DNA from 3 places in the Pseudomonas sp. TH04 genome. Region 3 is predicted to be linked to each of the others. Evidence: riboswitches for the same ligand, from Rfam matches in the RefSeq annotation. Region 3 holds a riboswitch; each other region holds the start of a gene.
What was found. A riboswitch is a leader RNA that binds a small molecule or an ion and turns the genes downstream of it on or off. The one in region 3 is predicted to bind cobalamin.
Positions count from the first base shown of each region.

Region 1: another riboswitch for cobalamin. It lies ahead of JFT85_RS04595 (CbtB domain-containing protein); the one in region 3 lies ahead of JFT85_RS25755 (ABC transporter substrate-binding protein).
Region 2: another riboswitch for cobalamin. It lies ahead of cobO (cob(I)yrinic acid a,c-diamide adenosyltransferase); the one in region 3 lies ahead of JFT85_RS25755 (ABC transporter substrate-binding protein).

Region 1 is NZ_JAEKEA010000001.1:1,063,846-1,068,446, forward strand. It holds gene cobW (cobalamin biosynthesis protein CobW) at 1-357, opposite strand, end outside; cobalamin riboswitch at 449-648, opposite strand; gene JFT85_RS04590 (hypothetical protein) at 813-1,490, shown strand; cobalamin riboswitch at 1,577-1,789, shown strand; gene JFT85_RS04595 (CbtB domain-containing protein) at 1,886-2,074, shown strand; gene JFT85_RS04600 (CbtA family protein) at 2,086-2,787, shown strand; gene JFT85_RS04605 (cobalamin biosynthesis protein) at 2,784-3,176, shown strand; gene cobM (precorrin-4 C(11)-methyltransferase) at 3,247-3,993, shown strand; gene nfuA (Fe-S biogenesis protein NfuA) at 4,165-4,601, opposite strand, start outside.
Region 2 is NZ_JAEKEA010000001.1:5,409,600-5,414,200, forward strand. It holds gene JFT85_RS24330 (C40 family peptidase) at 1-389, shown strand, start outside; gene JFT85_RS24335 (PQQ-dependent sugar dehydrogenase) at 463-1,776, opposite strand; cobalamin riboswitch at 1,876-2,127, shown strand; gene cobO (cob(I)yrinic acid a,c-diamide adenosyltransferase) at 2,207-2,818, shown strand; gene JFT85_RS24345 (cobyrinate a,c-diamide synthase) at 2,815-4,218, shown strand; gene bluB (5,6-dimethylbenzimidazole synthase) at 4,215-4,601, shown strand, end outside.
Region 3 is NZ_JAEKEA010000001.1:5,709,522-5,714,122, reverse strand. It holds gene JFT85_RS25770 (hypothetical protein) at 1-141, shown strand, start outside; gene ptrR (putrescine utilization regulator PtrR) at 248-1,120, opposite strand; gene JFT85_RS25760 (aldehyde dehydrogenase family protein) at 1,224-2,615, shown strand; cobalamin riboswitch at 2,803-2,996, shown strand; gene JFT85_RS25755 (ABC transporter substrate-binding protein) at 3,111-4,121, shown strand; gene JFT85_RS25750 (FecCD family ABC transporter permease) at 4,118-4,601, shown strand, end outside.

The DNA of each region.
Region 1 (4,601 bases), 4.6 Mb from region 3:
GAAGGCCTGGACCAAGGGTTTTGGCAGGGCCAGGCCCGAGGTTTCGATCAGGATATGGTCGAGGTCACCGCGACGGGCGACCAACTCGCGCATCACCGGGAAGAACTCTTCCTGCACGGTGCAGCACAGGCAGCCGTTGGCCAGTTCGTACACGCGGCCGTTGGCTTCTTCCTCGGTGCAACCGATCGAACACTGCTTGAGGATTTCACCGTCAATGCCCAGCTCGCCGAACTCGTTGACGATCACGGCGATGCGACGGCCCTGGGCGTTGTCGAGCATATGGCGCAGCAAGGTGGTTTTGCCCGAGCCGAGGAAGCCGGTGACGATGGTGACGGGAAGTTTGGCCAGTGTTTTCATCGGATGCCCTTTGGGGCGGGCATACGGGACGATGGCCCTGCGCAACGCGCAGAAGCTGATTTCGTCACCGGATCACCCCGCCCGGTTGAAGTAGAAAATCGGTGACGAGGCAGGTCTCCTGGCTTGGGGCATGCGGGTCTTGCGACCGGCGCTGAGTGCGCCTTCCCGCCGTATCGGCAGTGGCGTGGCAGTCAGATGAACCCTTCACAGTTGCGGGGGCAGCCGCGGCTTGAACCGCGTTCCCTTCTTAGCTTCGACCTGGGCCGAAGAACCTCGAAGGTGCAAGGCTACGCAGTGCGGGGAAGCGGGTCAACGTTGATTGATACACGGACCGGGGCGCTCGCCGTCGGCGGCTTGAAACAATTCCAGATCTTATTAACCGAACGCTCCGGGAACGCCATAGCCGCATTCGACACATATGAGTGAACAGACCTCAACATAAAACGGAAATCACCATGACGCTCACGATTCCTCCCTATGTCAATTCACACTTGCCCGCAGCTCTCCTCCCTCAGCAAGCCGCGCCTACGACTGCACGTTGGACGGAGCCCGTTGACCAACTCCACCCCCGAGAACTGGCGCAAGCACTCCAAACCTATTTTGATGCTATGAGCGATCCGCGCTTTACCGAGACCATTACCAAAAAGTCCCTTCAGCGAGTGGCAGATGGACGACCGCTGAACGGGGTGCCGCCAACCCACACGCAGATCGAGATTGCCCAGGAAGTATTGAAGCGCAAAGACCTCTTCCAGCAACTGGACTTTACCAGCGGCAAGGACGGTCAAATCAGCCGAGACGATCTCGCGACTGAGACCGGTGACTTCCAACGCCTGAGCGACCGTGCGCTGATCACCCTGGTGGGCAAACACTTCAACGAATTTGGCGGCGGCGACAAGTACGTGAACTTCACCGAGTTGCGAGAAGCTTCCGGTGAACTGCCAAGCGCTAACACCTTCAGCCCGCAAGCGAGAGGGGTCGCTCAGGCCCTGCTCAAACGCAAAGAGTTGCTTGACCGCCTGGATATCGGCGTGGGCTTTTTGGGGTTCTCAGGAACACAAGATCAGCGCTTCGATCAGCGCAACGTTGAGTACACACGCACCCACAGCTCGCCGGAATTTCACTACCCGGACTGATCGATCGGCCCAACCAGCGGGTGGCGGCTGGCGAATTTCGAGAGCCGCCAAACCTCTATTTGACGCCTATCCCCCGCCCATGCTCTCCTACACCTCTTGTTTCGGGTGCCCTTCACAGGGTGAAACGGGAAACCGGTGACTCACGTCGACACGTGCGAAGTCCGGTGCTGCCCCCGCAACGGTAAGCGAGCGAAGCGTCACAGCCACTGTGCCCCTGGCATGGGAAGGCGATGCTTTCAGGACTCTGTTCATAGAGCCCCCTCGCAAGCCCGGAGACCGGCCCGAAAAATCAGATAACAAACCCGCGGTGGGCGGGCGCTGTTCAGAACCCTGCGTGCCTGGCTCGCGGGGTTTGCATGCGCTCGTTTCACCCTGACACCCAGAAGGGACGCGCCATGTCGATCATCAGCAGCACCTCGCACACCACCAGCAGCACCGCCACCCTGAGCCAACGCCTGAGTGCCGCCATCGGCGCGTCGATTCTGGGCGCGTGCCTGGTGTATTTCGCCGGCTTCTCGCATATCGAGGCGGTGCACAACGCGGCCCACGATACCCGCCACAGCGCCGCGTTCCCGTGCCACTGAGGCCTGCCGACATGATCAAGCGTATTGCCCAAACCGCAGGTTTCACCGGCCTGCTGGCCGCCCTGTTGCTGACCTTGCTGCAAAGTTTTTGGGTCGCCCCGCTGATTCTGCAGGCGGAAACCTTTGAAAATGCCCCGGTCGCCGAAGTGGCTCACGCACACGCCGCTGGCGCCGCAGCCCACACCCACGACGCCGAAGCCTGGGAGCCGGAAAATGGCTGGCAGCGTGTGCTGTCGACCACCGGCGGCAACCTGGTGGTAGCGGTCGGTTTCGCGCTGATGCTGGCCGGTCTCTACACCTTGCGCGCACCGACCCGCACGGCCCAAGGGTTGTTGTGGGGCTTGGCCGGTTACGCAACCTTTGTACTGGCCCCCACCCTGGGCCTGCCGCCGGAATTGCCGGGCACTGCTGCCGCCGACCTGGCGCAACGGCAGATCTGGTGGATCGGTACCGCGGCCTCTACCGCTGCGGGGATCGCGCTGCTGGTGTTTGGCCGCAACGGGCTGCTGAAAATACTGGGCGTGGCGATTCTGGCCGTGCCACATATCATCGGCGCGCCGCAGCCTGAAGTGCATTCGATGCTGGCACCCGAAGCCCTGGAAGCGCAGTTCAAGATCGCCTCGCAACTGACCAACGTCGCCTTCTGGCTGGCCTTGGGCTTGATCAGCGCGTGGCTGTTCCGCCGCAACCGCGACGGTCAATACGCGGCATGACACTGGTGGTCGGCCTGGGTTGCCAACGGGGCTGTGATGTTCACAGCCTGCTCAGCCTGTTTGACACCGCCCTCGCCGACGCCGGCATTGCGCGCCATCGCATCACGGCGTTGGCAAGCATTGATCGCAAACAGGCTGAACCGGGCTTGCTGGCCCTGGCCCGACTGCTGGAACTGCCCTTGCAGTGTTTTGGCGCAGAACACTTAACCGGTTATGAAGACCGTTTGAGCCACAAGTCAGCCGTCGCCTTTGCGCATACTGGCTGCTATGGCATCGCCGAAAGCGCCGCCCTGGCCCTGGTTGAACAGCTCTCCCAGCGCCCTGCCCGCCTGTTGATTACGCGCAAAAAATCCGCCCAGGCCACCTTTGCATTGGCATGCGCCGACTAAAATCCCGATAATTGCCCTCCTCGATCATGAGCAATCTTCATGCTCGCCCGTTTTTCAACAGGAATTCCCCATGACCGTCTACTTTATCGGCGCCGGCCCCGGCGACCCGGAATTGATCACCGTCAAAGGCCAGCGGCTGATCCGCAGTTGCCCGGTGATCATTTACGCCGGCTCGCTGGTGCCCGCCGCCGTATTGGAGGGCCATCAGGCGGAACAGGTGGTCAATAGCGCCGAATTGCACCTGGAACAAATCATCGAGTTGATCCAGGCGGCCCATGCAAAGGGCCAGGACGTGGCGCGTGTGCACTCCGGCGACCCGAGCCTGTATGGGGCGATTGGCGAACAAATCCGCCATTTGCGCGAGCGGGGCATTCCCTTCCAGATTATTCCCGGGGTCACCGCGGTGGCGGCCTGCGCGGCATTGCTGGAGGCGGAACTGACCCTGCCGGACATCGCCCAAAGCGTGATCCTGACCCGTTACGCCGACAAAACCAGCATGCCCGCCGGTGAGGCGTTCGACAGCCTGGCGCGTCATGGCACGACTATGGCGATTCACCTGGGGGTCAACCACCTGCACAAAATCGTCGCCGAACTGCTGCCGCACTACGGCGCGGACTGCCCGATTGCCGTGGTGCACCGCGCGACGTGGCCGGATCAGGATTGGGTTGTCGGCACACTGAGTGATATTGCCGAGCAGGTCGCCGCCAAGGGTTTCCGGCGTACGGCACTGATCGTGGTCGGACGGGTGCTGGCAAGCGACCGCTTCAGCGAGTCCTCACTGTACCGGGCGAGCCACGCGCACCTTTATCGCCCCTGAAGAATGCGGGGGTCAGCCCCTGCACCTCTAACTGAACGACCGCGTTCGCGAGCAAGCCGGCTCACACAGTTGATCTTATTTGTTAGAAAGACCGCGCAAGACACTGAATTTAAAGCATAAAAAAACGACGCTCACGGGGCGCCGTTTTTTTGTTCGCAGTGAACGCCTTACTCAGTAGTAGGCGTTTTCTTTCTGCGTGTGGTCAGTCACATCGCGTACGCCCTTGAGCTCTGGAATGCGCTCGAGCAGGGTGCGCTCGATGCCTTCACGCAGGGTCACGTCGGCCTGGCCACAGCCTTGGCAGCCGCCGCCGAATTTCAACACAGCGATGCCATCGTCCACCACGTCGATCAAGCTGACCTGACCGCCGTGGCTTGCGAGCCCCGGGTTGATCTCGGTTTGCAGGTAGTAGTTGATGCGCTCGTTGACCGGGCTGTCGGCGTTGACATTCGGCACCTTGGCGTTGGGCGCCTTGATGGTCAACTGGCCGCCCATGCGGTCGGTGGCGTAGTCGACCACCGCGTCGTCGAGGAAGGCTTCACTGAAGTTATCGATATACGCGGTGAAGCTTTTGAGCCCCAGGGCGGTGTCTTCAGGTTTCTCTTCCC
Region 2 (4,601 bases), 300 kb from region 3:
TCTTCCGTGCGCTGGGCCTGGTCGGCACGCCTTATCGCTGGGGCGGCAACACGCCGGACTCCGGGTTTGATTGCAGTGGCCTGATCGGCTTCGTTTACCGTGACGCCGCGGGCATCTCCTTGCCGCGAACCACGCGTGAACTGATCGTGATGCGTGCGCAGGATGTCAGCGAGCAGAACCTGCAAACCGGCGACTTGCTGTTCTTTGCGACCGGTGGTGGTTCCCGCGTCAGCCACGCCGGGATCTACGTCGGCGAAGGGCGATTCGTCCATGCTCCGCAAACCGGAGGTACGGTGAAACTGGATACGCTGTCCAAAGCGTATTGGCAAAATGCTTACCTGAGTGCCAAGCGCGTGTTGCCGGCTGAGCATCTGGCCCGCAATCCTTAAGGCTGAACAGTGAATAAAATGCGCGAGAGGGCCAGCCTCTCGCGCATTTTTTTTGCGCTGGTTTTGCGGCCGACTACTTAACCGCCGACACTCGCCACACCTTATTCCCCACGTCATCCGCCACCAGCAAGTCACCCTGCTGATCGATCACCACGCCCACCGGCCGGCCCATGGCTTTCTCGTCACTGTTGAGGAACCCGGTCAGCACATCCACCGGTTGCCCTTTGGGTTGACCACCCTCGAACGGCACGAATATCACCTTGTAGCCACTGTGTGGTTTGCGGTTCCACGAGCCATGCTGGCCGATGAATGCGCCGTTGCTGAATTGCGCCGGGAGTTTGCTGCCTTCTGCGAACGTCAGCCCCAAGGACGCGGTGTGAGGCCCCACGGCATAATCCGGTGCAATCGCCTTGGCGACCAGCTCAGGGTTTTGTGGTGAGACGCGTACGTCTACGTGCTGGCCGTAGTAGCTGAAGGGCCAGCCGTAGAATGCGCCATCCTTGACCGAGGTGATGTAGTCCGGCACCAGGTCGCTGCCAATCTCGTCGCGCTCGTTAACCGCCGTCCACAGCTTGCCGCTCTGCGGTTCCCAGGCCATGCCGTTCGGGTTGCGCAGCCCGGAGGCAAAGATGCGGTGCTGGCCTGTGGCGCGGTCGACTTCCCAGATCGCGGCGCGACCTTGTTCTGCCTCCAGGCCGTTCTCGCCGACGTTGCTGTTGGAGCCGACACTCACGTATAGCTTGCTGCCATCCTTGCTGGCCACCACGTTTTTCGTCCAGTGGTGGTTGAGGCTGCCGCCTGGCAGGTCGACGACCTTGGTGCCCGCTTGCTTGATCGAGGTTGCACCTGGCTGATAAGGGAAGCGCAGCAGTTGGTCCGAATCGGCGACGTAAAGGTCGTTACCCACCAGCGTCATGCCGAACGGTGAGTTGAGGTTCTCCAGGAACACTGTGCGGGTCTCGGCCACGCCGTCGTGGTTGGTATCGCGCAGCAGTGTGATGCGGTTCGGGCTCGGCACGCCTGCGCCTGCACGGCCCATGACTTTTTCCATCACCCAGCCGCGAATGCCCTTGGCGTCATCCGGCTTGGGCGGCGCGTTGGTTTCCGCTACCAGTACATCGCCATTCGGCAACACATACAGCCAGCGTGGGTGGTCCAGGCCTTCGGCAAACGCTGACACCTGAGTGCCGGCGGCGGCGGTTGGCTTGGCGCCATCGGGCCAGCCGATGGCCGGGGCAATGTTCACGGTGGGGATCAGGGTGTTGTTCGGCTCCGGCAGTTTGGGCGAAGGCCCGGTGCCGTCGGAGACCTTCAACGTAGAGCTTTCGCCGCAGGCCGCGAGGGTGCCTGCCAGCATGATCAGTAAGGCGAGTCTGGTTTTATGCATGGTTTTCTCCTTAATACCTGTAAGGGTAGAGGAGCGAGCTGGTCCGATGGTTCAAGTCCAAGGTCGGCTTTAATTGACGCTCCATCCCCAACCCACTAACCTTCGCGGCTTGTTCCAGGTGCTCTGTGGCGGATACGCCGACAGAGTGAAACAGGGAAGCCGGTGAGTGAGCGCACTTGTACACAGTGCTGCCGCGATTCCGGCGCTGCCCCCGCAACGGTAAATGAGTCAAGACGGTGCCTTTTGCCACTGTATCCACGTGATATGGGAAGGCGCGCCGTTGGCCTGCTCGCTCGGTGAGCAAGCGCGCCACTCATGAGTCCGGAGACCGGCCTGGATCATCCAACAGCATCACGGTGGGCGATGCTTGGCTGTCTGTTTTTTCTTTTTCCTGCCCGCCGTTTTTGTCCAGCCCCAACGGAGAGCTGCCATGACTGATTCCCCCGACCGCGACGAGCGCCACCTGGCGCGCATGCTGCGCAAAAAAGCCGTGATCGACGAGCGCATCGCCAATTCCCCGAACGAATGCGGATTGCTGCTGGTACTGACCGGCAACGGTAAAGGCAAGAGCAGTTCGGCATTTGGCATGCTGGCCCGCGCCATGGGCCACGGCATGCAGTGCGGCGTGGTGCAGTTCATCAAGGGGCGCCACAGCACGGGCGAAGAATTGTTCTTCCGGCGTTTCCCAGAGCAAGTGCGTTTCCACGTGATGGGCGAAGGCTTCACCTGGGAAACCCAGGACCGCCAGCGCGACATCGCCGCCGCGGAAGCGGCCTGGGCAGTTTCCCGCGAATTGCTGCAGGACCCGTCCATCGGCCTGGTGGTGCTGGATGAACTGAACATCGCCCTCAAGCACGGTTACCTCGACCTGGATCAAGTGCTCACCGACCTGCAAGCTCGCCCGCCGATGCAGCACGTCGTGGTCACCGGCCGTGGGGCCAAGCCTGAACTGATCGAAATGGGCGACACCGTCACCGAAATGGGCATGCTCAAGCACGCGTTCCAGGCGGGCATCAAGGCACAGAAGGGCGTCGAACTTTGAATCAGCCCCGTCATTGCCCGGCCGTACTGATCGCCGCACCGGCGTCCGGCCAGGGCAAAACCACCGTCACCGCTGCCTTGGCGCGCTTGCACCGCAACCTGGGGCGCAAGGTGCGCGTGTTCAAATGCGGCCCGGACTTTCTCGACCCCATGATTCATGAGCGTGCCAGTGGTGCGCCGGTGTATCAGTTGGACATGTGGATGGTCGGCGAGCAGGAAAGTCGCCGCTTGCTGTGGGAAGCAGCGGGTGAGGCCGACCTGATCCTGATCGAAGGCGTCATGGGCCTGTTCGACGGCACGCCCTCCAGCGCCGACCTGGCGCGGCACTTCGGGGTGCCGGTGCTCGGGGTGATCGACGGCACCGCCATGGCCCAGACGTTCGGCGCCCTGGCCTTGGGCCTGGCGCGCTATCAGCCGGACTTGCCGTTCGCTGGCGTGTTGGCCAACCGCGTCGGCACCCTGCGCCACGCACAGTTACTGGAAGGCAGCCTCACCGAAGGCCTGCGCTGGTACGGCGCGTTGTCTCGCGAAACCGGGATTGAATTGCCCAGCCGCCATCTCGGCCTGGTGCAGGCCAGCGAACTGAATGACCTCGACGTGCGCCTGGACGCCGCCGCCCAAGCCCTGGGCAGCAGTTGTGAAGTTGCGTTGCCGCCGCCGGTGACCTTCGCCGCACCGCACGTGATCGAGGCCGAACCGTTGCTCGCCGGCGTGCGCATTGCGGTGGCCCGCGACGAAGCCTTTGCCTTCACCTACGGCGCCAGCCTCGACTTGCTGCGGGCGATGGGCGCCGAATTGCGCTTCTTCTCGCCGATCCATGATCGCCAATTGCCCGAAGCCGACAGCGTGTACCTGCCGGGTGGCTACCCGGAACTGCATCATCGGGCATTGTCTGAAAACACCCCGATGCTCGACGCGATTCGCGCCCACCACGGCGCCGGTAAACCGTTGCTCGCCGAATGTGGCGGCATGCTGTACCTGCTGGACTCGCTCACCGATGTCGAGGGTACCCGTGCCGAACTGGTTGGCTTGCTGCAGGGGGACGCGGTGATGCAGAAGAAGCTCGCGGCCCTGGCCCTGCAAAGCGTCGAGTTGCCGGAAGGCGTGCTGCGCGGCCACACCTATCACCACTCCCTGACCAGCACCGAGTGGCAGCCGATTGCCCGCGGCCTGAGCCCCAACGGCGGGCGCGGTGCCGAAGCGGTGTACCGCCAGGGGCGGATGACCGCCTCCTACGTGCACTTTTATTTCCCGTCCAACCCGACGGCGGTGGCCGCATTGTTTGCGCCGGGCCCTGATACCGCTGTCGCAGGCCAGCCAGCGCCGACATCGACCGGGTTCACCGATCACCCTGTGGACGCGGCGGTGCGACGATTCGACGTGCTCGCGAAGAAGCCATGACCGACAACGCCTTCCCTCAAGCCGACCGCGACGCCGTTTACCGTGTCATCGCCGAACGCCGCGACATGCGCCACTTTACCGGCGGCAGCGTCGCCCCCGCTTTGCTGCAGCGCCTGCTCCAGGCTGCCCACCAGGCGCCCAGTGTCGGCTTGATGCAGCCCTGGCGGTTTATCCGCATCAGTGACCGCCGGTTGCGTGGGCAGATTCAACAATTGGTCGAAGAAGAGCGCGTGCGCACCGCCGAGGCATTGGGCGAGCGTTCCGATGCGTTCATGAAGCTCAAGGTCGAAGGCATTCATGACTGCGCCGAGGTGTTGGTGGCAGCGCTGATGGATGATCGCGAGCGGCACATTTTTGGCCGTCGCACCTTGCCGGAAATGGAC
Region 3 (4,601 bases):
CAAGCCAAGCGCCAGAAAAGCCTGGTGCTGCAAGTCGCCCTCGGCGTGTTCCTTGGCGGCCTGGCCTTGTGGCTGGTGCAACTGGGCGCGACGGCGATCATGGCCAAATTGGCGATGGGCACCTTCCAGTTCGGCGGCTGACAGCGATCCCCTGTGGGAGCCGGCTTGCCTGCGATTACGCCAGGCCTGCCGATACCTCTATCGCTGATACACCGTTATCGCAGGCAAGCCAGCGCCCACACTGGCGCTACTTGGCTTGCAGAGCGCGCGCTTCCAACAACTTCACAAAGCTGTTCAAACTCTGCGACACCGTGCCCCGCCGCCAGATCAGCCAGGTGTGCAGAATGCGGAACGCGTCGCTCAACGGCCACACACTCACCGCCGTAAACCCCGGCATGCTTTCCAGCATGCTGCGCGGCATCAGCGCCAGGCCGGCGCCGGCGCTGACGCAGGCGAGCATGCCGTGGTAGGACTCCATCTCGAAAATCTTGCCCGGCACCGCACCATCCTGTGAGAACCACCGTTCGAAGTGATGGCGATACGAGCAGTTCGCGCGAAAGGTGTAGATGCTCTCCCCCGCCACATCCTGGCCGCGGGTGATCGGCGCGTGATGCAGCGGCGCAATCACCACCATTTCCTCTTCAAACACCGCCACGCCCTCCAGCGTGGCATGCAGCACCGGGCCGTCGACAAATGCCGCCGCCAGGCGCCCCGACAACACGCCTTCGATCATCGTGCCCGACGGCCCGGTGCTCAGGTCCAACTCGACCTTGGCGTACTTCTGGTTATACGCCGCGAGCAACGCCGGGATACGCACGGCGGCGGTGCTCTCCAGCGAGCCGAGGGCAAACGCGCCCTGGGGCTCCTCACCCGCCACCGTCGCGCGGGCTTCTTGCACCAGGTCGAGAATACGCCGCGCATAGCCGAGGAAATTCCACCCGGCCGGTGACAGACGCAGGCGGCTTTTCTCGCGGATAAACAATTCCACGCCCAAGTCTTGTTCCAGTTGCTTGATCCGCGTGGTCAGGTTCGACGGCACGCGATGAATCAACTGCGCGGCGGCGCTGATGCTGCCTTGCTCGGCAACCGCCTTGAAGATTTCCAGCTGCACCAGATCCAAGTCATTCTCCAATCGTGAACGTATTGCTTAATATTATTCAGTTTCCAGAAAATATGCAGCCCCGTAGGCTAAACCCATTCCACTCATTCAGCCGGACGGTGCCATGAACGCGATGACTCAACAGACCCACGCCTTGTCGATCAACCCCGCCAACGGCGAAACGGTCGGCAGCTACCCTTACGAAACCGAGGCGCAACTGGACGCCGCGCTCAACCGCGCCACCGACGCCTTCCGCACCTGGCGCCGCCAGCCGGTCAGCCAGCGCGCCGAGCGGCTGCTGGCCCTGGCCAGTGCGCTGCGTGACCAAGCCGAAGACATGGCGCAGATGATCACCCTGGAAATGGGCAAACCCATCGCCCAGGCTCGCGCCGAAATCGAAAAATGCGCACACCTCAGCGAATGGTATGCCGCCCACGGCCCGGCCATGCTCGCGCCGGAGCCAACGCAGGTGGACAACGGCAGTGCCCAGATCGAATACCGCCCGCTGGGCCCGATCCTCGCGGTGATGCCGTGGAACTTCCCGGTCTGGCAAGTGCTGCGCGGCGCCGTGCCTACGATGCTCGCCGGCAACACCTACGTGCTCAAACACGCGCCGAATGTCATGGGCAGCGCCTACCTGATGAAAGCGGCGTTCCAGAAAGCCGGGTTCGCTGAAGGCCTGTTCGAAGTGATCAACGTGACCCAGGACGGCGTCTCCACCGCCATCGCCGACCCACGCATCGCCGCCGTCACGTTAACCGGCAGCGTCCGCGCCGGCATGGCCATCGGCTCCCAGGCCGGTGCCGCGCTGAAAAAATGCGTGCTCGAACTGGGCGGCTCCGACCCGTTTATCGTGCTCAACGACGCCGACCTCGATGCCGCCGTCCAGGCCGCCGTGATCGGGCGTTTCCAGAACAGCGGCCAGGTCTGCGCCGCCGCCAAGCGCCTGATCATCGAAGACGGCGTGGTAGAAGCCTTCACCGCTAAATTCCTCGAAGCCAGCCGCGCCCTGGTCATGGGCGACCCGACAGCTTCCAGCACCTACGTCGGCCCGATGGCGCGCTTCGACCTGCGCGACGAGTTGCACGGCCAGGTCCAGGCCACCCTGGACGAAGGCGCGACCCTGCTGCTGGGCGGCCACAAAGTACCCGGCGCCGGCAACTACTATGCGCCCACCGTACTGGCCAACGTCACCGACCAGATGACCTCGTTCAAACAGGAACTGTTTGGCCCCGTGGCCTCGATCATCACCGCCCGCGATGCCGACCACGCCGTGGCCCTGGCCAACGACAGCGAGTTTGGCCTGACGGCGAGCGTCTTCACCACCGACTCGGCCAAGGCACGCGACATCGCCAACCAACTGGAAACCGGCGGGATCTTCGTCAACGCCTTCAGCGTCTCGGACCCTCGGGTCGCGTTCGGCGGCATCAAGAAAAGCGGGTTTGGGCGGGAGTTGTCGCACTTTGGCGTGCGCGAATTCTGCAACGCGCAGACGGTGTGGCTGGATCGCAAGTAAGTCTCTGAGGCTGGCCGTGATAGTTGGCGCAAGCCAACTACCGGTGGCGAGCGGGCGTGCCCTGCTCGCCAGCAACTTACGGCCCTTGCCCTGGCGTTTGGCGCTGGCCTTGCCACCACACGCCCGGCGGCCCCGCTGATCGACGGGTATGGGGTACGCAGATCAAGCTCCCCCTGCCGGTCACGATCGACTACCATACCGCGCCGGTTCCCAAATGGGACTAATAGGGAATTCGACGCGCAGCCCATCGCGCCAATCGAAACTGCCCCCGCAACTGTAGGTGCCGAGCCTGCTCCACATCGCCACTGGGCATTGCCCGGGAAGGCCGGAGCGAGGCGATGACGCATCAGTCAGGAGACCTGCCGGCCCAGTAACTCACTAACCGGCGGGGTGTCCGGGAAGGACGTCCTCGCCTGCCTGAACCGCAGCCTTCGAGGGGGTGTTTCCGAACCGTACCGCTCCAGTTCCACGTACGGTCCATACGGAGATTGCCCCATGCTGCCTCGCATTACCGCCCTGCTCACCGGCCTGGGCTTCTGCGCCCTGGCCCACGCGGCCCCCACTCATTACCCGCTGACGGTGCAGAACTGCGGCAGCACGCTGACCTTCGCGCAAGCCCCCGCACGCAGCGTAACCATCGGCCAGGCGGCCACTGAAATGCTCTATGCCCTGGGCGTGGCGAACACGGTGGTCGGCACCTCGCTGTGGTTCAACAGCGTACTGCCGACGTTCAAGGCGCAGAACGACACCATCGAGCGCCTGGCCGATAACGAGCCAAGCTTCGAAGCGGTGATCGCCAAGCGCCCGCAACTGGTGGCCGCCGAGCTGGAATGGGTGGTCGGCCCACAGGGCGTGGTTGGCACCCGCGAGCAATTCCACGAGCTGAAGATTCCCACCTACCTGCTGCCCTCCGACTGCGAAGGCAAGGACAACCTGGTGGGTGCCGACGGCACGCGGCTGGAGCCGTTTCGCATCGACACAATTTATAAAAGCATCCGTCAACTGGCCGAGATCTTCGATGTACAGGATCGCGGCCAGCAACTGAACGACGAACTCAAGGCGCGCCTGGCCAACGCTGTCGCCACCGCGCAGAGCAAAGGCCTCAAGCAGGCCAGCGCACTGGTCTGGTTCTCCAGCGCCGAGATGGCCAGCGACCCGTACGTCGCCGGCCACAAAGGTGTGCCCGAATTCATCCTGGAAACCCTGGGCCTGCACAACGTTGTGCAGTCCGATGAAGAGTGGCCCGCCGTCGGCTGGGAAACCCTCGCCAAGGCCAACCCGACCTTCCTGGTGATCGCCCGCATGGACCGCCGCCGCTACCCGGCCGACGACCATGAAAAGAAACTCGCCTTCCTGCGCAGCGACCCGGTGACCCGCAATATGGACGCGGTCAAACACAACCGCATCATCATCCTCGACGCCCTGGCCTTGCAGGCCAGCATCCGCACGTTCGATGGCCTGGAACAACTGGCCCACGCCATCGACGGCTACGACCTGCGCAAATGATACGTAGCCTGCTCGCCCTCGCCCTGTTACTGCTCGCCGTGCTTGCCGGCGTGGCCATCGGCGAAACCGCCATTTCCCCACAGGTCGTGCTCCAGGTGCTCGCCAACAAACTGTGGGCGGCGGGTTACGTACTGGACCCGATCGACGAAGGGGTGGTGTGGAACTACCGCCTGACCCGCGCCCTGGTGGCGGCGGCGTGCGGGGCCGGGCTGGCCACGTGCGGGGTGATTTTGCAGTCGTTGTTGCGTAACCCGTTGGCTGACCCGTACCTGCTGGGCATCAGCGCCGGCGCATCGACCGGCGCGGTGCTGGTTGCCCTGATCGGCGTGGGCGGCGGGCTGGTTTCGTTGTCGGCGGGCGCATTTGTCGGGGCCATGGCGGCCTTTGCACTGGTGACCTTGCTGGCGCGCGCCAGCGGCTCGTCCACCGGCACCGGGCAGATCATCCTCGCTGGCATCGCCGGCTCGCAGCTGTTCAATG